3 regions of the Micromonospora sp. NPDC005171 genome follow, and region 3 is predicted to be linked to each of the others. Evidence: riboswitches for the same ligand, from Rfam matches in the RefSeq annotation. Region 3 holds a riboswitch; each other region holds the start of a gene.
The links. A riboswitch is a leader RNA that binds a small molecule or an ion and turns the genes downstream of it on or off. The one in region 3 is predicted to bind S-adenosylmethionine.
Positions count from the first base shown of each region.

Region 1: linked by a shared signal. The riboswitch ahead of thrC (threonine synthase) and the one ahead of ABZU74_RS28110 (hypothetical protein) in region 3 are both predicted to bind S-adenosylmethionine.
Region 2: linked by a shared signal. The riboswitch ahead of ABZU74_RS06940 (aminotransferase class V-fold PLP-dependent enzyme) and the one ahead of ABZU74_RS28110 (hypothetical protein) in region 3 are both predicted to bind S-adenosylmethionine.

Region 1 is NZ_JBEXIM010000003.1:105,247-112,873, forward strand. It holds gene ABZU74_RS07020 (GNAT family N-acetyltransferase) at 1-503, opposite strand, end outside; gene thrC (threonine synthase) at 756-2,042, opposite strand; SAM riboswitch class I at 2,053-2,188, opposite strand; gene ABZU74_RS07030 (DMT family transporter) at 2,256-3,218, opposite strand; gene ABZU74_RS07035 (metalloregulator ArsR/SmtB family transcription factor) at 3,310-3,615, shown strand; gene ABZU74_RS07040 (DUF4232 domain-containing protein) at 3,715-4,401, shown strand; gene ABZU74_RS07045 (ABC transporter permease subunit) at 4,411-5,307, opposite strand; gene ABZU74_RS07050 (alpha/beta fold hydrolase) at 5,307-7,627, opposite strand, start outside.
Region 2 is NZ_JBEXIM010000003.1:82,050-89,676, forward strand. It holds gene ABZU74_RS06920 (AI-2E family transporter) at 1-37, opposite strand, end outside; gene ABZU74_RS06925 (co-chaperone GroES) at 144-482, shown strand; gene ABZU74_RS06930 (hypothetical protein) at 576-743, shown strand; gene ABZU74_RS06935 (PrsW family intramembrane metalloprotease) at 802-2,292, opposite strand; SAM riboswitch class IV at 2,316-2,436, shown strand; gene ABZU74_RS06940 (aminotransferase class V-fold PLP-dependent enzyme) at 2,483-3,742, shown strand; gene ABZU74_RS06945 (FUSC family protein) at 3,763-4,965, opposite strand; gene ABZU74_RS06950 (metal-dependent phosphohydrolase) at 5,105-5,761, shown strand; gene ABZU74_RS06955 (DUF4031 domain-containing protein) at 5,733-6,017, opposite strand; gene ABZU74_RS06960 (FAD-linked oxidase C-terminal domain-containing protein) at 6,086-7,486, shown strand; gene ABZU74_RS06965 (hypothetical protein) at 7,497-7,627, opposite strand, start outside.
Region 3 is NZ_JBEXIM010000037.1:26,692-34,318, reverse strand. It holds gene ABZU74_RS28130 (hypothetical protein) at 1-855, opposite strand, end outside; gene ABZU74_RS28125 (aldo/keto reductase) at 1,324-2,280, shown strand; gene ABZU74_RS28120 (Stf0 family sulfotransferase) at 2,550-3,287, shown strand; gene ABZU74_RS28115 (hypothetical protein) at 3,492-3,917, shown strand; gene ABZU74_RS28110 (hypothetical protein) at 4,052-4,468, opposite strand; SAM riboswitch class IV at 4,682-4,802, opposite strand; gene ABZU74_RS28105 (LysR family transcriptional regulator) at 5,297-6,226, opposite strand; gene ABZU74_RS28100 (EamA family transporter) at 6,299-7,252, shown strand; partial or broken gene ABZU74_RS28095 (Ig-like domain-containing protein) at 7,512-7,627, opposite strand, start outside.

The sequences.
Region 1 (7,627 bases), on a different contig from region 3:
ACCCGCAGCGCTACCCGGTCGATCTCGCCGACGTGGAGCCGGCGACGCACCTCGGCGAGGGCGGGCTGGGCTCCGGTCGCGGCGGCGAACGCGTCGCCCGCCACGCTTCGGGCCGGCCCGCCGGGCAGCGCGGAGACGGCCATCGCCACGACCCGCTTGCGGCCGTGCTCGCGGAGCAGGCGTACCCCGTACTCGTGCAGGGCCCGGCCGACTCCCCGGCGCCGCAGCTCGGGATGCACCAGCACCTCGGCGGTGGCGTTGTCGGTGTTGTCGAGCTGCGGCAGGTCCAGTTGGAGGTAGCCGGCTGGCACGCCGTCGAGTCGGGCCAGCGCCCAGAGCGACCGGGTGCCCGGCATCGGGGTGTGGAACAGCGCGTCGAAGCGGCGCCGGCAGGAGGGCGGGAAGTCCGGCAGATCGGCGTCGTTGGCGGCCGCCCCGATCCGGTACGCCTCGTCGACCGACGTGCGGTCGGCGCCGTCGAACGACGAGATCGTGATGCTCATGCCGCTGAGGGTGCCCCCGGAAAAGCGATCGGGCCAGCGAATTAATCGCTGGCCCGATCGAACGTGGTCGGGAGGGACACTCGCACAACGCCTCCGGCGTTGGGTCGCAAGAACTTCAAAAGTCTTCGGCGAAATGCCCTCCCGCACGGAGCATCTTGCGCCGTCCGGTTCCTGCCGTCAAGTCCGTAGCGGCGGGTTTTCCACACTCACAGCGAAAACCCAGTTACTGGCTGATCCACTCGGCCTCCGAGGTCAGCCGAGGAGGCCGGCGTCGCGGGCGGCGCGCAGCGAGGGCTTGATGTGGTGGGTCGGACCGACCTGACCGGCCACCGCGTCGATGGTCTTCAGGCCCTCGCCGGTGTTGAACACGACGGTCTCGGCGGTCGGGTCGAGCCGACCGGACTCGACCAGCTTGCGCAGCACGGCCACTGTCACCCCACCCGCGGTTTCGGCGAAGACCCCTGTGGTACGGGCCAGGTCGCGGATGCCCGCACGGATCTCGTCGTCGTCGACGTACTCCATCCAGCCGCCGGTGCGGCGGACCGCCTCCAGGGCGTAGAGGCCGGCCGCCGGGTCGCCGATGTTCAGCGACTTGGCGATGCCCGTCGGCTTGACCGGGATGATCGTGTCGGTCTCGGCGTGCAACGCGGTGGCGATCGGGTTGCAGCCGGCGGACTGCGCGCCGAAGACCTTCCAGCCGCCGGCCGGCGCCTCGACCAGGCCGATCTCCACCAGCTCGGAGAACGCCTTGTCAATCTTGGTGAGCAGCTCGCCGCTGGCCATCGGAATGACCACCTGCGCCGGGATCCGCCAACCGAGCTGCTCGGCCACCTCGTAGCCGAGGGTCTTGGAGCCCTCCGCGTAGTACGGCCGGACGTTCACGTTGACGAACGCGGTGTCCTCGAATTCGTCGGTCTCCACCAGCTCGCCGCAGAGCCGGTTGACGTCGTCGTACGAGCCGTCGATGGCGACCAGCTCGCCGCCGTAGACGGCAGTGGTGATGACCTTGCCCTGCTCCAGGTCGCTGGGGATGAAGACCACCGAGGGCACCCCGGCTCGGGCGGCGTGGGCGGCCACCGAGTTGGCCAGGTTGCCGGTCGACGCGCAGGCGAACCGGGTGAAGCCGAGCGCCTTGGCGGCGGTGAGCGCCACCGAGACGACCCGGTCCTTGAACGAGTGGGTGGGGTTGGCGCTGTCGTCCTTGACCCAGAGCGGCGCGGTGATGCCCAGCTCGGCGGCGAGGTGCGGTGCCGCCACCAGTGGGGTCAGCCCCGGGTCGAGGGTGACCCGGCTGGCCGGGTCCTGACCGGCGGGGAGCAGGGCTGCGTACCGCCAGATGTTGTTCGGGCCGGCCTCGATCTGCTCGCGGGTGACGGTGGCCAGCGCGGCGGTGTCGTAGTCGACTTCCAGCGGGCCGAAACACTCGTAACAGGCGTGCTGCGCGGCGAGCGGGTAGCGGGCCGAGCAGGCACGGCAGACCAGGGCGCGGGCGGGGCTGGCAGAGGTGTCAATGCCGGAGGTGACGAGCGTCGACGTCATGTCGAGATTCCTCTCATCTTTCCCCGCATCGCACGGTGCGGCGGGGACGGAATTGGCACCTGCCCCGCGGGTCGCTCAGCGGTGAGCGCGCGGGGTGGTTGCCGGGGCGTCGTCGGGCCGTATCCCTCAGCCCCTCTGGATGAGGTATTCAGTTGTGCCGTCGAGTCTAGGCAAAGCCGGCCGCAGCCTCCACTGCCAATCCCAGGGAATGGGTCAGCGGGCGGTCACCGCCGCCGGGTCGGTCACCGCGACCGGGTCCGTCACCGCGCTCGGCCTGGGCAGCGACGCGGTCCGGGGCCGGGCGGCGAGGTTCGCGGCGATCAGGGCGGCGATCGTGATGGCGGCCCCGACCAGTTCGACGGGCTCCGGCCGGTAGCCGCGGGCGATCTGCACCGCGAAGGTGGTCACCGGGACCAGGTTCATGAACAGTGCGGCGTTGGCGGCGCCGAGTCGCTGCACGCCGGTGTTCCAGGCCAGGACCGCGATCACGGCACCCACCAGGACGGCGTACGCCAGCTGCGGCGCGACCGCGACGAGGTCGGCGGCGGACGGCGCGTGCTGCCAGCCGACGGCGTCGGCGCCGATGCTCAGGGCGAGCATGGCGGCCGTGCCGGCGAGCGCGGTCAGCGTGGTGAAGCGCAGCGGGGACCACTCGCCGAACCGGCTGGCACCGTGGGTGTAGATGCCCCAGCCCAGCACCGCGCCGATCATCATCAGCCCGCCGAGGCCGAACTGGCCGAGCCCGGCCAGGCTCCCGCGCGTGATCACCAGGCCGACGCCGAGGAGCGCCACCAGGGACAGGGCCAGCAGGAGCGGCTTCGGGCGTACGCCGTCGCGGGCCCACCGAACGAGCTGGGTGATCACCGGAGTGGTGGCCACGAAGAGGGCGATCTGCTGCGGGGCGGCGTGTTCGAGCGCCAGGTTGGTGAGCAGGTTGAAGCCCGCGAAGCCGACCACGCCGAGCACCACCACCTCCAGCGCCCGGCCACCGTGCCGCAGCGCGCCGGCACCTTCGCGGAGCAGCAGGATGGCGACCAGGACGACGGCGGCCAGCAGGTAGCGCGCGGTGGTCAGGTTGAGCGGGTCGACCCGGTTGAGCGCGCTGGCCAGGATCGGGAACATCACGCCCCAGCCCAGCGCGGCGATCAGTGGGTACGCGGTGGCGCGGGATCGCATCGGCAACTCCAATGTTCGAGTATCGTCGAACCAACGACATCGACCATAGGGTGTTGTTCGATTATTGTCGAACAAGGGTTACACTGGTCACATGGAGCCGCACGAACCCGACCTGACCGCCGTACCGGTCACCAGCGTGCTGGCCGCACTCGCCGACGACGTGCGGCTACAGATCGTCCGGGCGCTCGCCGAGGGCGGCGAGGCCGCCTGCGGCAGCTTCGACTTCGGCGTCTCCAAGGCGACCCGCAGCCACCACCTCAAGGTGCTGCGCGAGGCGGGCCTGACCCGGACCCGCGCCGCCGGGACCAGCCGACTGGTCCGGCTCCGCCGCGACGAGTTGAACGAGCTCTACCCCGGCCTCCTGGACGCGGTCCTCACCCAGCGCCCGCCGGCCTGACCCCGCCCCACCCGCGCCCGTCCGGGTGGCAGCGCGGTGCGAACCGGCGAGGCCGGGGCCGGGCGGCGGTGTGCTGCCCAGGTGGGCGAGGATCAACGGATGATCTCCCGCGACACGGCAGCACGCCGACGCATCAGCGCGACGGTCGCGATGGCTCTCGTGCTTGGCGGCTGCGATCGTGACCATCGAGGCCAGTCCGGAGACCCGAGCCAGCCGCCCCCTGCGGCGAGGGCGGAGGCGGGCCCGACCACGAGCACCCAGCCGCCTGCGGAATGCCCAGCCACCGGCGTACGGATCCGGTCGACCGGCGGGGACGCCGCGATGGGCCTGCGCGCCCTCGGCCTGGAGCTGGTCAACTGTGGCGAGCGCCCCTACCAGCTCAACGGGTACCCCGTGCTGCACGTGTTCGACGAGCAGCGCGAGCCGGTCATGCTGCGGGTGGTCAACGGCGCCAAGGAGATCACCTCCGGCTTCGACCAACCACCCCGGCAGGTCACCCTCGCCGCCGGGGAGCGGGCCACCGCCGTGGTGCTCTGGCGCAACCTGGTCACCGACTCGACAGTGGTGGCCACCAACGGCGAGTTCCTGACTGTGGCGCCGGCCGCCGGGCAGCCGGCCGAAGAGGTCGACCCGGACGGGCCGATCGATCTCGGCAACACCGGCCGGATCGGTGTCAGCGCCTGGAAGAAGGCCGACCCGTCCACGCCGGTCCCGTCCCGGCCGGCCCCGCCGCCGGCGCCGAGCGCGGTGCCGTCGTCGGTGGGCCCACCCGACGGCCGGCTCTGACCCGATCCGCTACGACGTGATGTCCTTGCGGGTGAAGCGCCAGAACGCCAACCCCCAGAACAGCGTCGCGTAGCTGATCGCCGAGATGCAGCCGCGCACCACGTCGTCGGTCTGCACCGGAGTCGACAGCAGACCCAACCAGGCGGTGCTGAAGTGGGTGGGCAGGAAGTCGCGCAGCGCGCCCAGGGCGGTGATCTGGTCCAGGATGCTGGACAGGATCCACAGCAGCACCGCGCCACCGACAGCGCCCAGCGCGGCATCCGTGATCACCGACAGCAGGAACGCCAGGCCGGCCACCGCCAGCAGCACCACCGCCAGGTAGCCCAGCACGGCCAGCAACCGGAGCAGCCCCTCGGTGGGTTCCAGCTCGGCGGCGACAGTGCTGCGCAGCGGCGACCAGCCGTAGCGCAGGGTGCCGGCCAGCAACGCGGTGCCGGCCAACAGCAGCAGGGCCAGTCCCGAGTACGCGAGCGCGACCACCAGTTTCACCGTCAGCAATCGCGCCCGGGGCACCGGGATCGCCAGCAGATACCGCAGGCTGCCCCAGCTCGCCTCGCTGGCCACCGTGTCGCCGCAGAACAGCGCGACGACCACCACCAGCAGGAACGACGCCGACACGAAGATCGAGAACAGGGTGAAGTTGAGCCCACCGGAGGTGGCCAGGTCGACCAGGCTGGCGAACTCGTTGTTGCCGTTGTCGTCGTCGCCACCGGAGTTGAACTGGAACGCGATCAGGATGATCAGCGGCAGCAACACCATGAACCCGAGCGCCAACTGGGTCCGCCGCCGGGACGCCTGCCGACGGAACTCCGCCCCGAACGGCATGGTGGCCGAGGGTCGGTAGCCCCGGGCCGCACCGGCCGGGTCGGTGACGCCCAACGGCGCCTCGACGGAAGATCCAGCCATCACCGGTCACCGCTTCCCCGAGAGTTCTCGCCCACCAGGGCGAGGAACGCGTCCTCCAGGCGCCGCCGAGGCACCACCCGGTCCACCCCGATGCCGGCGCGCACCAGCTCCGCCACCACCTCGCTCCGCGCCGTGCCGTTGGTGTCGACCACCAGTTGGCCGTCGCTTTCCGGCAGCACAGTGACCCCGTGCAGCCGGTCCAGCACCGCTCGCGCGGCCACCGGGTCGGTGACGTCGAAGAGCACGCTCGGCGACTCGCCCACGATCTCCTCCACCGGCCCGGCCGCCACGATCCGGCCCTTGTTCACCACCACCGCGTGCGTGCAGGTCTGCTCCACCTCAGCCAGCAGGTGGCTGGAGACCAGCACCGCCCGGCCGTCCGTGGCGTACCGCTGGAGCACCCGACGCATCTCGGCGATCTGCGGCGGGTCGAGCCCGTCGGTCGGCTCGTCCAACACCAGCAGTTCGGGGAGGCCGAGCATGGCCTGGGCGATCGCCAGACGTTGGCGCATCCCGTGGCTGTAGTTCTTGATCCTCCGGTGCACGGAGTCACCCAGCCCGGCGATCTCCAACGCCGCGTCGAACTGCGCGTCCTCCCACGGCCGTCCGGTCGCCCGCCAGTACGCCTTCAGGTTGTCCAGACCCGACAGGTGCGGCAGGAAGCCCGGCCCCTCCACCAGCGCCCCGATCCGGGACAGCACCGGCGAGCCGGGCACCAGCCGACGGCCGAAGACGTAGATCTCCCCGGCGGTCGGCTGGGTCAGCCCCATCAGCACCCGCAGGGTGGTGGTCTTGCCGGCACCGTTGGGCCCGAGCAGGCCCACCACCTGACCGGGGTGCACCTCGAAGTCCACGTTCGACACCGCGACGAAGCCGTCCGCGTACTCCTTGCGCAGCGAGCGCACGGCCAGCGGGGTGTCCGCGTACTCCGGATGCACCGACCGGTCCTGGCGGCGGTGCCGGCGGCGGACCACGGCGACGACCACGACGAGCCCGATCACGATGGCGGCGAGCAGGCCGGCGAGCACCCAGCGCCAGATGGTCGCCGCGGTGGGGATCGGCTCGCCGTCGACAGTGGGCAGGCTGACCGCGCCGTCCGCGGCCACCGTGTAGACGGTCGGCTCGGCGGGCGTGGTGTACGCCTGGTCGGAGGTGGCCACCACCAGTCGCAGCCGGTGCCCGGCCTCGACCCGGCGGACGATCCCGGGCAGCGTCACGGTGACCGGACGGGCGTCCTGCACCTGCTGCGGCAGGCCGGTGAGCCGGATCGGGGCGACCAGGCCGTTCGGCAGGGTGGCCGCGCCGTCCTTGTCGACGTCGTAGAGCTTGACGAAGAGCACCGCCTCGCCGGTCGGTGACGCGGCCCGCACTGTGACTGTGGGCGCACCGGCCACGTCGACCGCCTCGGTGAGCGGGGCCGACTCGAACCGGGCGTGCTGGCCGGGCACATCGCCGGCCACCCCGTCCAACAGCGAGGCGAGCCCGCCCGCGAACGGGATCGAGGAGATCGCGGCGGGGTTGCCGTTCGGCGGGTTGGCGATGGGCTGCGCCGGACCGGTGACCGTCACCTCCCGGCGGGCGTTGCCGGTCAGGCCCGGGTAGTCGGCGCGGCGGAAGCCGGTGGCGACGAGACCCCGGTCGAGCGCGTCGAACCCGGCGATCCGCGACCAGGTGAAGTCGTCGCCGGGCGCGTCGCCCTCGCCCTTGACGTAGTGGTCGAGCCACTGGACGGTAAGGAACTTCACCCGGTCGGAGTCCGAGCGAGGTCCGCTGCCACCGTCGTGCCCGCCGGTGAACCAGGCGACCCGAACCGGGGTGCCGGCGGCGGCGATGCCGCGCGCGTTCGCGTCCGCCTCGCCGAGCGGAAACAGGGTGTCCGCCTCGCCCTGCACCAGCAGGGTGGGGGCCTTGATCCGGTCCAGCACCCCCGCCGGGCTGGAGCGGCGCAGCAGGTCCACGGCGGCCTGGTCGGCCTGGCCGGTGGTGGCGATCCGCAGGTACGCGGCGCACACATCGGCGGCGAACCGGCCACAGGACGGGTCGGCGGCACCGGCCGGGGCACCCCCGGGGCCGGTGCCCGGGCCGGCGCCCGGCCCGGGGCTGGGCGGGCCGGCCAACGCCGGTGCGCCCTGCGGCTGGGCGGCGGTCCCGCCGGACAGCCCGGCCGGGCCGGAGCCCACGTTGCCGCCACCGCCGAAGAAGAGGCCGGCCCAACCCTTCTTGAACACGCCCTCGGTCGGCGCTCCGCCGGTGCTCTCCGGCAGGAACGCGCGGGACAGGTCGTTCCAGGTGATCATGGGCACGATCGCGTCGACCCGCC
Region 2 (7,627 bases), on a different contig from region 3:
AAACCCGGCCCGCCCACGGCGACAGGTCGGACAGCATACGTCCGTTCCCCACACCGTAGGGCGGTTCCGCCACACAATGCCCCGACCATCTCCGGCGTAACCACCGGCCGGCCGCCGTCGGGCCACACGGTAGCGTCTGCGGCGTGACCGCCGACAACGATCTCGACGCCGGCCTGCCGATCCGCCTGCTGCACGACCGCGTGCTGGTGCGGATGGAGGGCAGCGAGGGCGAACGCCGCTCCACCGCTGGCATCGTCATTCCGGCGACCGCCGCTGTCGGCAAGCGCCTCGCCTGGGCCACAGCGGTCGGGGTGGGGCCGAACGTCCGCGCCATCGTCTCCGGCGACCGGGTGCTCTTCGACCCGGACGACCGCTCCGAGGTCGAGCTGCACGGCCGCGGTTACGTGCTGCTCCGGGAGCGGGACGTGCACGCCGTGGCCGCCGAGCGGATCGAGAACGACTCGACCGGCCTCTACCTCTGACGCACCTCCCCCGGCCACCAGGCCCCGTCGCGCACCGTTTGCCCGGCCGCACGACGGGAAGCCATCCGGCGACCGTGGCCCTGGGGAGGGACGATGCCGGTATTCGTGAAGAAGCTGTTGACCTGGGGCAGTGTCGCGTTCCTGATCTACTTCATGGCCTTTCGGCCGGACGGCGCCGCGCAGATGTTCCGGGCGATCGGAGCCGGGCTGATCGCGATGTTCCAGGGCCTCGGTGACTTCCTCACCTCGCTGATGACCTGAGCCGCTCTGCTGACCTGCCCGTCAGCCCGTCAGCCCGCAGCCGTCAGGGGTGCGGCCGTCAGGGGTGCGTCGGCGGCCAGTGCGGCGCCGATCGCGGGCCGGGCCAGCCGGGCGGGGCGTACCCCACCGGGGCCGGAGCGGGAGCAAGCACCACCGGGATCGGCACCACCGGCTCGTCCGGCGCGTCCACCGGGCGCTGCGTACCGTCCGGGAAGCGCAGGTGGTAGCGGCTGCCGTCCCAGACCCCCGCCGGGGCCTGCGGGTCCCGACCCACGAAGAACGACCGGTACGCGGTGATCGCGTCCAGCAGCTCCCGCTCCTCGCGGACGGTCCGCTCCTGGTCGGCGGGCTTGCGGTCCAAGCCGCGCAGCGCCCCGTCGCGCAGCAGGGCCAGCCGGGTGGCAGCGGACTGGTAACCCCGCATCGCCCGCACCCCGGCGTCGCCGGCCACCCGCCGCGCCCAACTGCGGGCGGCGTGCCGCCGGCCGAGACTGCTCAGCGCCGCCACCTCGGGCGGGCTGAGCCAGCCGGCGCGAACGTAGTCGGGCAGCACCCGCTCGGTGAGCCTCCCCTCCCAGGCGCGCAGCCACAGCGCCAGCCCGACGGTGCCGAAGAAGACCGGCACCATGAGGCCCAGGAAGCCGTACAGCATGATCACGGCCTCGCCGGTGGCCTGGGTAAGCGTGGGCAGCAGGTTCCACGTGCCGTGCAGCATCATCGCCAGCAGCAGACCGGCGATCGGGGCGAGCACCCGGATGCGCCGGTCGGCCGTCCGGGAGGCGATTCCCAGTCCCACGCCCGTCATCGAGGTGAAAAGGGGATGGGCGAACCCGAACAGCAGGATCCGCAGGATGAAGATCGCGATGACCTGCTGGATGCCGGTGGCCGGGCCGTAGCGGTCGGCGCCGGAGGCGTACCCCAACCCGCCCAGGTAGAGGATGTTCTCCACCATCGCGAAGCCGACCGCGGCGAGCCCGCAGTAGACCAGGCCGTCGGTGATCCCGGACCACTCGCGGCGCCGGAACACCAGCAGCAAAATCGGGCCCAGCGCCTTGGTCAGCTCTTCGATGAACGGCGCCACCAGCACCCCGGTGAGCGCGGACGGCAGGCCCCAGTCGGCGAAGCGGTTCGCCGCGAAGTCGTTCACCGTGAGCGAGGCGGCGGTCGAGACGAACGCCCCCCAGGCGAAGCAGAAGATCAGATACTTCAGCGGCTCGGGCTCGTACCGGTCCAGCCAGAGGAAGCAGGCGACCAGCACCGGCACCGGCAGGATGGCCGCGACCACCCCGATCAGCAGGGCCTGCGCACCGAGCGACTGGCCGAGCGTGAAGACCATGAACACCGCGCACGCCGCGATGAACAGCACCACCCCGGCCAGCGCCAGGAACCGCCGCCAGCCCAGCCGGCGCAGCGGCATCCGGGGCGTCTCACCCACGGGCGGGGCGGCGGGCGCGGCCGGGACGGCGGGCGACGGCGGCAGCGGTGAACCGGGCGGGGTGTCGGCCATGCGGTCAGCGTAGCCATCCGCCGCCGGCTGGTTCGGCCGCATCGGCAGCCGCTATGCTGCCTGCAGGTCACGAGCGCCAGCGTCAAGCCCCGGCTTGCTGGCCGGCAACCCTCGTCGAGTTCGCGGTGGGGTGCCCCGGGTGATGACCGGGCCCAGCCCGATCGGTGTGCTGGGCAAGCGCGGACCCCGTCCCGATGCCGCACCCGGGGTCCCTGACCCCGGAGGTTCCGGCGTGTCCGTCACTCTCGTCCCCTCGCTGCCCACAGTGCCGTCGGCGCCGTCCGGGCCGCTCGACGTCCTCGGCGTGCCAGGGGAGATCAACCTGGACTACGCGGCCAGTGCGCCGTGCGCGCGGGCCGCAGCCGACGCCGTGGCCGAGCTGCTGCCCTGGTACGCGAGCGTGCATCGCGGAGCGGGAGCGCTGTCGCGGCGGTGCACCCTCGCGTACGAGCAGGCCCGGCAGACGATCGGCGACTTCTTCGGCGCCCGCGCCGACGATCACGTGATCTTCACCCGCAACACGACTGACGCGCTCAACCTGCTGGCGCGGGCCGTGCCGGCAGGCACGACGGTTGTCACGTTCGCCTCCGAGCACCATGCCAACCTGCTGCCCTGGCCGCGCGGGTCGGTGCGACTGCCGGTGCCCGCCGACCCCGACGGGGCGGTACGCGATCTCGCCGCCGCCCTCGTCGAGCTGCGCCGGGGCAGCAGCCCGGCGCTGCCGGTGCTGGTAGCGGTGACCGGCGCGAGCAACGTGACAGGCGAGCGGTGGCCAGTCGCCGAACTGGCACGGGTGGCCCATCGACACGGTGCCCGGATCGTTCTCGACGCCGCGCAGCTCGCCCCGCACGCCCCTGTCGACCTGCTCGCGCTCGACGTCGACTATCTGGCCGTGTCCGGCCACAAGCTGTACGCGCCGTTCGGCGCGGGCGTGCTGATCGGCCGGGCGGACTGGCTCGACGCCGCCCCGCCGTACCTGGCCGGCGGTGGGGCCACCAGCCACGTCGGGCCGGCCACCCACGACGTGACCTGGGCGACCGGTCCGGCCCGACACGAGGGCGGCACCCCGAACCTGCTCGGCGCTGTTGCGCTGGCGGCGGTGTGCGCGGCGCTCGACGAGGCGGACCAGGTTGCGCTGGCCGACCACGAGCAGGCCCTGCTGGCCCGGCTGCGCACCGGCCTCGCCGCCCTGCCGCACGTCGTCGAGCTGCGCACCTTCGGCCCGGACGCGCCCCGGGTCGGCATCGTCTCGTTCGTGGTCGCCGGTCGGGACTCCGCCGACGTGGCCGCGCGGCTGGCCGCCGAGCACCACATCGGCGTACGGGACGGGTTGTTCTGTGCCCACCCGCTGGCCCGGCGTCTGCTCAGCGAGGCGGCGGGGCGTACCGGCCGGCGGGACCTGCCGCCCACCGCGTTGCGCGCCAGCATCGGCCTGGGCAGCACGGCCGCCCAGGTGGACCGGCTGCTCGCGGCGCTGGCCGAGTTGGGCTGAGGGCCGAGGGTGGCCGGCGCTCAGCCGACCGGCGGGGCGGTGGGTGGCTTCGGTGTCTCGCCGGGCTCGGCGGGCTCACCGACCGGGCGCTCCTGCTCGCCGAAGGCGGTGCGGATCCACCGGTTCGCCTCCTCCTGCTCGATCCCCGAGGCGACCAGCAGGTCGCTCGCGGTGGTGCGGACCTGGGCGATCACCACGCTGCCGGAGAAACCGACCCCGTCGCCGTACGCCCGGCCGGCCTCGCTGACCGCCCGCAGTGACCGTTCCCGGGCCTTCTCCGGCTCCTCACCGGCGGCGAACTCGTGCTTGAGCAGCCGGACCGACTCGGCGAGGTGGCCGATCGCGTCCGGCATCGGATCGGGCACCGGTTCCTCGTCCTCGACAAGCGTGACGGACCGGCGGATCAGCGTGCCGCTGTTGCGCATCGCCCGGTCGATCGGGTCGGCCGCCTCCGCGTAGTGGGTCAGTTCGTCGCGGCGGTGCCAGCGGGCCGGGGAGAGGGTGGCGGTCTCCTTCGCCCCCTCGATCGCCTCGGCCAGCGTGGCCAGTTCCTCCTTGTTGTTGCGCAGCTTCTCCAGGGCGCCCTGGATGGTGGCGCGGTCCCGCTTGCGCAGCCCGTCAGCTGTGGCGTCGAGCTGGGCGGCGAGCAGGTCCAGGGCGGGTCGGGCGGCCCGGTTGATCACTCGCAGCGGGTTCAGTGGCAGCAGCACCGCCGTGACCAGCAGCGCGATCCCACCGCCGAGGAACGCGTCGACGAAGCGCGGGATCTCCAGATTCTGGGTCGACGGGCTCAGGGTCACGATCAGCACCGCGGTGGCCGCCGCCTGGATGACGATGGCCACGCTCGCCCCGGCGAAGATGGTGAGCAGGATCGCCACAGTGACCACCAGGCCGAGCTGCCACGCCCCGGTGCCGAGCAGGTAGATCAGGAGGTCGCCGACGGCCACCCCGACCCCCACCCCGACGATCAACTCGATGGTCCGGCGGAACCGCTGGCCGACAGACGCGGCCAGGGTGCCGACAGCGGAGATCGGCGCGAAGACCGGTTGTGGGTTGCCGAGCAGCCGGTGCGAGACGAAGTACGCCAGCCCGGCCGCCAGCCCGGCCTGCACGGCGAGCCCGCCGGCCATCCGTACCCGGTGCAGCCGGTCGTGCAGGGTGGCCCGGCTGCGATGGCGCAGCTGCTCCGTGGCCTCGGCGATCCGCGCGCCGTCGATGTCCACCAACCCTTCGCGCAGCGCGGTGCGTCGCACCACCGGAGGTCGCTTGTCCCGGGCCACGGCCATGGGCGCGACTACCCGTGGCGGGCTCGCTGAATCCTCTCGTCCCGCGCGTCGCGGCCGAATGCGGCAGACTCGGGCGGTGGTTGATCTGCTGGACCGGTGGCGGGCCGCGGCCCGGGATGCTGGCGCGAGGCCCGATCCGGACACGACCCGGGCCGGTGAGGAGTTGGTCGTCCGGTGGCGGGAGCCGCACCGGCACTACCACACGTTGGCCCACCTGACGGCGGTGCTCGATCTGGTGGACCAGCACGCCGAGCTGGCCGGGCGGGCCGATCTGGTGCGGCTGGCGGCCTGGTTCCACGACGCGGTCTACGACCCTCGGGCCGGTGGCGACGCCAACGAGCGGGACAGCGCCGCACTGGCCGAGGGCGTGCTCACCGGGCTCGGGGTGCCGGCGCCCATGGTGGCCGAGGTGCGTCGGCTGGTGCTGCTCACCGCCGGGCACGCCGTGGCATCGGGAGACCGGGACGGCGCGCTGCTCTGCGACGCGGACCTGGCCGTGCTGGCCGCGCCGCCGGCCCGCTACGAGCGTTACGCGGCGGCGATCCGCCGGGAGTACGCCCATGTGCCGGAGCCGGCCTTCCGGGCCGGGCGGGCCGCCGTGTTGACCGGCCTGCTGGCGCTGCCCGCGCTGTTCCGCTCGCCACCGCTGGCGAGTCGATGGGAAGAGCCCGCCCGGGACAATGTCCGCCGCGAACTGGCCGCCCTCACCGGGGCACCGGAGGACGCGGGCTGACCAGGTGCTTCGGGCGACGCAGGCCGGCGGCGCGGAGCAACCGGACCAGCTCCCGGCTCGGCACCACCTGGGCACCGAGCCACACCGCCGCCGCGAACCGGTCGGCCGGAATGTCGTAGTGGTCCCTGTCGAAGCCACGCCGGGGCGCGCCGAGCGCCTCGGCGAAGGCGTGCAGCTCGGCGTACGAGACGTCACTGATCAGGTGCGACCAGAGCCGACCGCGCCACGGCCAGGCCGGCCGGTCCAGGTAGAGCATGGTGCCCAAGTTATCCCGCGCAGTCGATCATGTTGATGATCGCCGGTCGGCGACCTAGCCTCGGCTGCATGGCCCCCACCGCGCTCCTCGACGACCTGCGCGCCGCGCTCGGTGACGACGCCGTGCTCACCGACCCGGACCTGCTGCGCATGCACCAGCGGGACGAGGCCGACCTGTGCGCCGCCGGCGTGCCGCTTGTGGTGACCCGCCCGCGCGACACCGAGCAGGTGGTCGCCGTGGTCCAGGCGGCGGCGCGGTACGGCGTACCAGTGGTGCCGCAGGGCGCGCGGACCGGGCTGGCCGGCGCGGCGAACGCGGTGGACGGCGCGGTGGTGCTCAGCACGGTCGCGATGAACGAGATCCGGGAGATCGACCCGGTGAGCCGGATCGCTGTGGTCCAACCGGGGGTGGTCAACGCGGCGCTGGCCAAGGCGGTGGCCGCGCACGGCCTCTGGTACCCCCCGGACCCCGGCTCCTGGGAGTCGTCCACCATCGGCGGCAACGTGGCCACCAACGCGGGCGGCATGTGCTGCGTGAAGTACGGCGTGACCACCGAGTACGTGCTCGGCCTGGAGGTGGTGCTCGCCTCCGGCGAGGTGCTGCGCACCGGGCGGCGTACGGCCAAGGGGGTGGCCGGCTATGACCTGACCCGGCTGTTCGTGGGTTCGGAGGGCACCCTCGGCGTGATCACCGAGGTGACCGTGGCGCTGCGGCCCGCACCGGCCGAGTCGCTGACCCTGGTGGCGGTCTTTCCCTCCACCGCCGCGGCCGGCGCGGCGGTGGCCGAGATCGCGGCGCGCGGGCTCACCCCCAGCCTGCTGGAGTTGCTGGACCAGACGCACCTGCGGGCGATCGAGGCGTACCAGCCGATGGGGTTGCGGACCGACGCGCAGGCCCTGTTGCTGGCCGCCGCGGACACCGGCGCCCGGGCGGCGGACGACCTGGCGATGCTGGCCGAGGTGTGCGAGGCCGTCGGCGCCGACGAGGTCTACGCGGCCACCGACGCGGTGGAGGCGGCGGCGCTGCTACAGGCTCGCCGGCTGGCCCACCCGGCGATGGAGAAGTTCGCTGCGGACGCCTACCCGGGCGGCAACGGCGGGCTGGTGATCGACGATGTGGCGGTGCCGCGCGGCTCGCTGGCCGCGCTCCTGGACGGGGTGGCCCGGATCGCGGCCGAGTGCGCGGTGCCGATCGGCGTGGTGGGGCACGCCGGGGACGGCAACATGCACCCGAACATCGTGGTCGACCGGGCCGACCCGGCGAGCGTGGAGCGGGGCCGGCGGGCTTTCGACGAGATCATGCGGCTCGGCCTGGACCTGGGCGGCACCTGCACGGGCGAGCACGGGGTGGGGCTGCTCAAGCGGGACTGGCTGGCCCGGGAGATCGGGCCGGTCGGTGTCCGGGTGCATCTGGCGATCAAGTCGGCGCTCGACCCGGCCGGCCTGCTCAACCCGGGCAAGGTGCTCTGACCGGCTGCGGTCAGCCCTTGACCTCGGCAGGGGTCGCCTGGGTGAGCAGCAGCAGGATCTCCCCGGCGACCGGGGTGAGCTCCTCACCTGGGCAGTCCTGTGAGGTGATCAGCCCGGCCGAGGTGATGAGGCTGGACGTCA
Region 3 (7,627 bases):
TGTGCGAGCTGTGGTTGGAGGGGCCGCGGCGAGGACCAGAAGCACTAGCAATGCGCCGGGAAATACGAGTCCGAAGGCGGTGGTGCCGACGACAACTGCGGTTGAGTGTCCGGGAGTCATCATCAGGGGCGGGAGGTATGACAGGGTACCCGCGAATATCGGCGCCATCAGCCCGTAGGCCAAGACGGCGTAGCAGGCATACCGGAAGGAGGCGGCATTTGATGCGTGCGGCGGAGCGGATGTGGCATTTGCCGTTGATCCCGAACGACCAGGTTGGACTCGTGGCCAGACCGCCAGCCAGACGATGAGGCCACCGATGATGAGTGGCACGGCCAAGGTCATCCATTCAACCCAAGCCGGGACGTCAGGAATTGCTATGTTGTAATAATCTCGCGTGGCTCGGCTCAGTAGTAACGCCACAGCGATTACGACACCTTGCGCCATTACTCGGGCGAGTCGGTCGACGTCAAATCCGTTACCGTCGGCCGGTGGTTCAGCGCTGGGGGTTTGCGTGGAGTCAGCGTGATTGTGCACCAGCCAGCCAATACCTGTCATTACCGCCGCGCCGCCAACGGCCAGCATGCCGCTGGCAGTCATTCCCTCGCTCCAGACCCGTACGCATAGGTCGCTGCGGTCGCTGCCCGAAACCATCGCGAACATGTAACTATCGAAGGCTAGGACCACGAAAGCGGAGATGAATAGGGCCCAAGCGTTGGTGCTTCGGGCGCCTGTCCGGCCGAAAAGAATGGTAATTCCTGAAAAGACGAAGCCGGCGAGCACGGCGGCGAGAGCCGAGTTCGCTGACGCCGAGCTGATGATGCTCCAGCCGTAGCTTGTGCAACCCTCGTTCACCACGACTCAAGCATGCGGGACCAAGTCAAGCTGAAGTCGCTGACTGCAAGGTCAACGGCGCTGGTCCAGGAGGCGATGCAGCGCGGACGCCGTGGTTGCGGCAGCGATCCCGATGCACATCGGCTGACCCGATTCACGGCCCGTATGCCCGTCAAACACATCGACCGCCTGGTCGATGCCTTGAAGGCACTACACGCCACGATCGGAGCGCATCCTCGCCGAGTGGAACGAGGCATTCCATCGCGTCACGACGCACGCTTATGGCGCAGAGCACGCGCGGCGGCGGGCCGCGTGTGGGTCACACAGCGTGATGCTGCTTGACCGGCATACACGATGTCCGGTCGTGCCGATGAGAGTGGGTAGTGGGTTGGGTCCGCACGACGTTCCACTGCACCAGAAACCGCTCGATCGGCTGTGCCGCTTGATCTGGAGCGCACTCCAGGTGTCAAGGTCTTCGACATGGTCGAAGCGATGGAGTCCCCACTCGTGCTCGGGGCGATGATGTTCGGAACCACCATTGATGAGCAAACGTCTTTCACACTGCTCGACCGGTTCGTCGAGCGCGGTGGAGTATGGATCGACACCGCCGACTGCTACGCGTTCTGGGCGAGCAGCACCGGCCACGGAGGCGACAGCGAGCGGTTGCTCGGACGCTGGATGGCCGCTCGCCCTGGCGTCCGTGACCGGGTCCGGATCGCCACGAAGCTGGGCGCCGAGCCGCTCGAGTCAGGCTCTTGGCCAGAACGCCGCCAAGGGTTGTCCCCGGCCGCGGTGCGAACGGCGTTCTCCGGCAGCCTCGACCGACTCGGCATCGACCGGGTCGACTTACTGTGGCTGCACCAGGAGGACCGGTCGGTGCCCATCGAGGACACCGTCGAGGCGCTCGCCGGCCTGGGCGCCGACCGGTTCGGTGTTTCCAACCACCCTGCCTGGCTGGTCGAACGCGGCCGAGCTCACGCCCAAGCGATCGGATCGCGGCCGTTCGACGCGTTGCAACTCAACGCCACCTACCTGCGCCCGCGCCCCGGCACGCTGCCGCCCGGTGTGGCGCACCGCTTCGGGGTGCTCAGTGACGAGCAGGCGGACTACGCCGCTGAACACACGATGGAGCTGTGGGCGTATACCCCGTTGCTGTCCGGCGCCTACGACAATCCGGCCAAGCCCATCCCCGACGTGTACGACCACCCCGGCAACAAGGCCCGGCTGTTGGTCCTCGACGAGGTGGCCACCGAGACCCAGGCAACCCGCGGCCAGGTGGTCCTGGCCTGGCTCCTGAGCCGAGGTATCCGCCCCATGTTGGGCGGCAGCAAGCCCAGCCAACTGGACAGCGCCCTCGACGGTGTAACGCTGAAACTAGACGACGAACAAGTGCGGAGACTCGACGCGGCGGACCACTCTGCCTGGGCCGACCCGTACGCACGACACTGACCGACACGGCACCGCGCAACATCTCGAACGCACAGCGCCCGGGCAGCCAGCCGACAGGCACCAGCGGAGTTGAGGTCGGATGTATTCGTCGTTTCACCGAACTCGTCATCCCGGTGATGCCAGAGTCCATCCGCCTTCCCTCAATTCCGGGCGTTGGTGTCGTAGCAACGGTCGACGCACTCTCATGCCGCAGAGCGCGCGCTGCGCGGGCCGCCGGCGTTCGGTAATTCGGTTCGCTCTAGATCGGCGCGTGTTTACTGTTCGCAGCTGTGGGACGCCTGGAGGTCGACTCTTACCTGATCTGCGCGACGCCACGCACGGGAAGTACCTTGCTGTGCGGTCTACTGGAGTCGTCTGGGGTCGCTGGCCACCCAGCCTCCTACTTCAATCGAAAGACGCTGACTGCGTACGCCGATGCCTGGCACATCGCCCGACCGCGTGACGGACGGATCGACGAAGGGTTCGTGCGGGCGGCGCTGACGGCCGGTAGAACGTCGAACAATGTCTTCGGTGGACGGCTCATGGCAGAGACGATGCCGGAGCTGATCGCAGATCTTGTTTCCTCCGCACCGAGACCAGCGGACACTGACGACCTGGGCCTGTTGATTGCCCAGTTCGGTCGACTTCGATTCGTCCACTTGCGGCGACGCGATGTCATCGCCCAGGCCGTGTCGTGGGCGAAGGCACTGCAGACCCACTTCTGGCATCCCCATGAGGCCGTCGCTCCGGGAGGCCAAGATCCTCGATATGACGAGGTGCTCATCGGCCAGCTCGTCGCCACGATCGAGAGTGCCGAGGCGGGCTGGGCGACGTGGTTCGACGCCCACGGCATCGTGCCTCACGAGGTGACGTACGAGGAGCTGGCGGCGGATCCACGGTCCGCTGCGCAAGGGGTGCTCGACTACCTCGGCCTAACGGTTCCACACGGCCGGCAGCTCATCGTCCGACACCATCGGCAGGCCGACCAGGTCAACGCCGATTGGACCACGAGGTTCAAGTCTCGCTAACGGTCCGACCCAGCTGGGTTCGTGTCGGCTCACCAGCCGAAAGGAACGGAGTGCGTCCGCCCATGCCGCAGACGCGTGCGCTGCGGCATCCGGATCTGCCGCCACGAGCGCGCTGCCGGCGAACGCCGGCCGCGACTGAGGGCAGCAGGCGCGCTGCGTGTACGCCACTAGGCCAGGGCCTGTCTCGGCGGTTACGCTGCGCCGGTGGCAGAGTTGCCGGGGACGTGGAGCGTTCCGGTGGTGCGGGCGGACTTCACCGATGACGCCGACTGGAACCGGATCAGGGAGTGGATCGCGGAGCCGACCGAGGAGGGCTTCGGCGCGGACGTAGATTTCGTTGAGGACCGCGCGTTGAACGGCCTGGACGAAGAGACGATCGTGGCCGGCTACCCACCGAGCTACCCGCACGAGTACCGGCACCCAGTGCTGTTCGTGATCGACGCTGTCGCGGTGTCCACGCCAGACCACCCCGTACTGGTCATCAACCTCAACGCCGGGGTCGACGCGCGACCGTTCCGGGCGCTGCCGCAGCAGGTGCAGGCGATCCAGAACAACCTGTCGCTTGCGAACATGGACTACATCGAGTTTGCGACTTCAGCGGGCGCGGATGGTGTCTTCCGAGGTTTCTGATTCAAGATCAGGAACACTCTCATGCCGCTGTCTGCGCGCTGCAGGCTTGTCCGTAGCGCTCGGTAACCGCACCGACAGCGCGGCTGCTGTTCGCGATATCGGGTACCGTCAACAGCAGCCGGCTGGACTGGCGGTCAACGAGCGGTGGACAAGAATTCTTTCTGGGCCTGGCGGAGGCTGCTGAGGTCGTGGGGGACGGGCATGACGCCGTAGCGGTCGAGGGCGTCAACGCTCGCTCCAAGCGACGGCGGCGAGTATCGCTGCCACTCGGCCAGCGGCACGCTTGGGCCGACCGCGCGTAGTGGCTCGGCGAGCCGGTCGAACTCCACCTGATGCCACTCGCGCAGCTCGTCGCAACGCCGCGCGGAGGCCACCAGCGAGGCGGCGACCTCGGTGTTCGTGGCCGTCGGTGGCTGGACCACGTCGCCGTTCATGAGCGAGTGCCGGCCCAGCGGCAGTGCGGCCCGGTGGCCGTACCATTCGCCGACGAGCTGCGAGACGTGTCGGCAGGTTTCGCAGGCCAGCCACGACCACCGGGTTCGGGTGGTCACCGTATCCCGGACGCACAACACACACAGGTCGAGGTCACCAGGGATGTCCTGGCCCTGCCACTGCTGCTCCCACTCTGGCGTACGGGGCTGGCAGCGGCACCGCTGCTCGCGTGGAGCGCCATCGCGGAGGTGCCCGCAGGTCAGGCAGACCGCGAAAGCGGCAAGGTTCAGCTCTTCGGATGGCACGGTGAACTCGCCTTCTGGTGCCCAGGGCACCCGCTCTTGCCGTACCGCAGCTTGCGGTCGGCCTGGTCTTCCCCCGGGGGCACCGTGCGCGGGTGGCGCGGTTGCCGGGTCAGCAAGCCGGGAGGCTTGGCGCTGACCACTCTTGACGCCCAGGAAGTGTAGAGATCAGCGAGGTCGGGAGCAACCCCGGGCAATTCGCGGGGGAGACGTGAGCCGACGGCGGTGGCAGATCTATCCGTCGGCGGCGAGTCGGAGCCGGGCAAGCAGGTCGGCGACCTCCGGGGTCAGTTCATGATCTGGGCCGTAGACGACGCAAAGGTCGTCGTGCAGCGGTTGCAGCTCGTTCACGTCCTCGGCGGGCTTGTCTTCGGGGACCAGCAGTATGCCGATGTTGCGGCGCAGGTCGAGAGCCGTGGGGGAGACGTCGCCGGAGGCGGCGCGTACGTGCGTCAGTACCTGCCGGAGCTGGCACGAGAGACCACCCGCAGCTGTCGATTACCGTGCACTCGACAATGCGCGGGTCCTCGCTGCTTCGCCAGGCGTTCTAACGGCTGACCGGCTCCTTCGTGGTCCGGTTGGTCCGCCGCAGGTGGCCCCCGATCGTGGCTGCATGGTCGTCGACCGGGGGCCGAAGAACGTACGTCAGGCGATGATCGGCGGAAGCTGTCCGTGGGGGAGGTCGGGCGGGCTGCTCAGCTCTGCCAGGAGGGCGTCCACCGCGGGCCGTTGCGGCGTGCCGCCGAGGGCACGGGTGACCGCGAAGATGCGTCGCTCGGTGGTCGGTTCGACCAGTGGTTCTACGTGCACCCCGGGTGGCACGTGGCGTAGCGCCAGTTCCGGCACGAGTGCGGCGCCCAGCCCGGCCGCGACGAGGTCCAGCGTGAGCGCGAAGTCGACGGCACGGTGCCGGATGTCCGGCTCGAAGCCGGCGAGCCGGCAAGCGTGCAGTGTGGACCGCAGGCAGGGCGTGTGTTCGGCGCTGGCGATCCATGGCAGGTCACGCAGCTCGCTCAGCCGGCCGGTGCGACGGCGCCATTCGACCGGGGTGATCAGGTGCATCGGGTCGGTGGTGACCGGATGTCGGTCCAGGTCGTCGACGAGTGGCACGGGCACGTGGTCGTACTCCTGTAGCACCACTACGTCGAGGGTGCCGGAGCGCAGGTCGAGGCGGCTCTGTTCGTCTTCGGCCTCGATCACCCGCACGTCCAGCTCTGGGTGCTTCGCCCGCGCGCGGGCGGCGGCGGGTGCTACCAGCGCGCCGGCTGCGGACGCGAACGCGCCGACCCGTACCGTGCCGCTGACCCCTTGGTGGAGCGCGGCGAGCCCGGCCACCGCCTGCTCCACCGCGTCCAGTACGTCCTTCGCGTGGTTGGCCAGCACCTGGCCGGCCGGGGTGAGGACGATTCCGCGCCCGGCCCGCTCGACCAGCTCGTGCCCGGCCTCGCGGGACAGCTGGACGAGCTGCTGTGAGACCGCCGAGGGGGTCACGTGCAGCGCCGCGGCAGCGGCGGTGACGCTGCCGCGCAGCGCGACCTCGTGCAGCACGCGCAGGCGGCGTGCGTCAAGATCCATGTAGCCACGCTACAGCTTCGATGAAGAACGTTGAACTGGTCCTTAAGTATTTTCTCGGGCAACCTGGCTGGCGTGAAAACATCGCACCGACTTCTCGCCGTGCTCGTCGCCGCCATCTGGGGCGTCAACTTCGTCGCCATCGAGCTGGGCCTGCGCGACCTGCCGCCGCTCGTGCTGACCGCGCTGCGCTTCGTCGCGGCGGCGGTGCCGCTGGTCTTCCTGGTGCCGCGCCCCAGCGCCCGGCTCCGCTACGTGATCGCCTACGGGCTCGTGCTCGGCGTACTGAAGTTCGGCGCGCTGTTCACGGCGCTCGCAGCCGGCATGTCGGCCGGTCTGGCCTCGCTGGTGCTGCAGGCGCAGGCGCTGATGTCGGTGCTGCTGGCGGCGGCAGTGCTGGGCGAGCGGCCGGCGCGGGCGCAGGTGGCCGGCGTACTGGTCGGATCGGTCGGGATCGGGGTGTTGGCGATCGATAGCGGCGGCCACGCCACGGTGATCGGCTTCGTGCTGACGCTGTTCGCGGCGGCCAGCTGGGCCACGGCGAACCTGGTCATGCGGGCCAGCGGCGAGACGCGGCCGCTCTCGCTGCTGGTCTGGTCGAGCCTTGTGCCGCCGTTGCCGCTGCTCGGCCTCGCCGGCGTGGTCGACGGCGGACAGGCGGTGCTGGATGCGATCACCGGCCTGTCGTGGCGCGGGCTCCTCGCCGTGGTGTACATCGCGTACGTGTCGACCCTCGTCGGCTTCGGGATCTGGAACCGGCTGATCGCCCAGTATTCGGTCGCGCGGGTGGCGCCGTTCAGCCTCCTGGTGCCGGTCTTCGGGCTCAGCGCGGCGTGGCTACTGCTCGACGAGCCCGTCGGCGCGACGGAGCTTGCCGCGGCCGCCATCATCCTCGCCGGGCTGGCGCTGGTGGTCCGGCGCTCCACAGCGGACGGCAAGAACGCCACGGCCGAGAGCGAGGGCCTCAAGCTCCGAGTACGTCCCGGCCGCGGCCACCTGGTCCGCAGCTACGACACCTCCGCGCGCTGATCGGGATCCCGATGCCGGCTCACCGATCGCCGGCATCGACGCGCACGTTCGTCGTCGTCACGGCGAAGTCTGGCACGCCGCGCGGTCCGGCCGCCCCGGCATCATCAGTACGCCCACCTCGGCATCTCTCTGCTACCCGAGGCGCGCGGAGAGGGGTATGGGACCGGTCCGGTTGCTGGGCCGTGCAGTAGCGAGCGGGCGAGATCGTTAGATCTCGCCCGCTCCTTCTTGTGGCGCGTCTCGGCACGCCTCGGGGTGCCTATGCTGGCTTCCGCACCGTCAACGTCTGGTAGTTGGCAACGTAGGGCTGGTAGGTCGGGTTGCCGGAGTAGGCAACGTGGACCTGGTAGGCCCCGGGCTGCAGGTCGGCAGTCT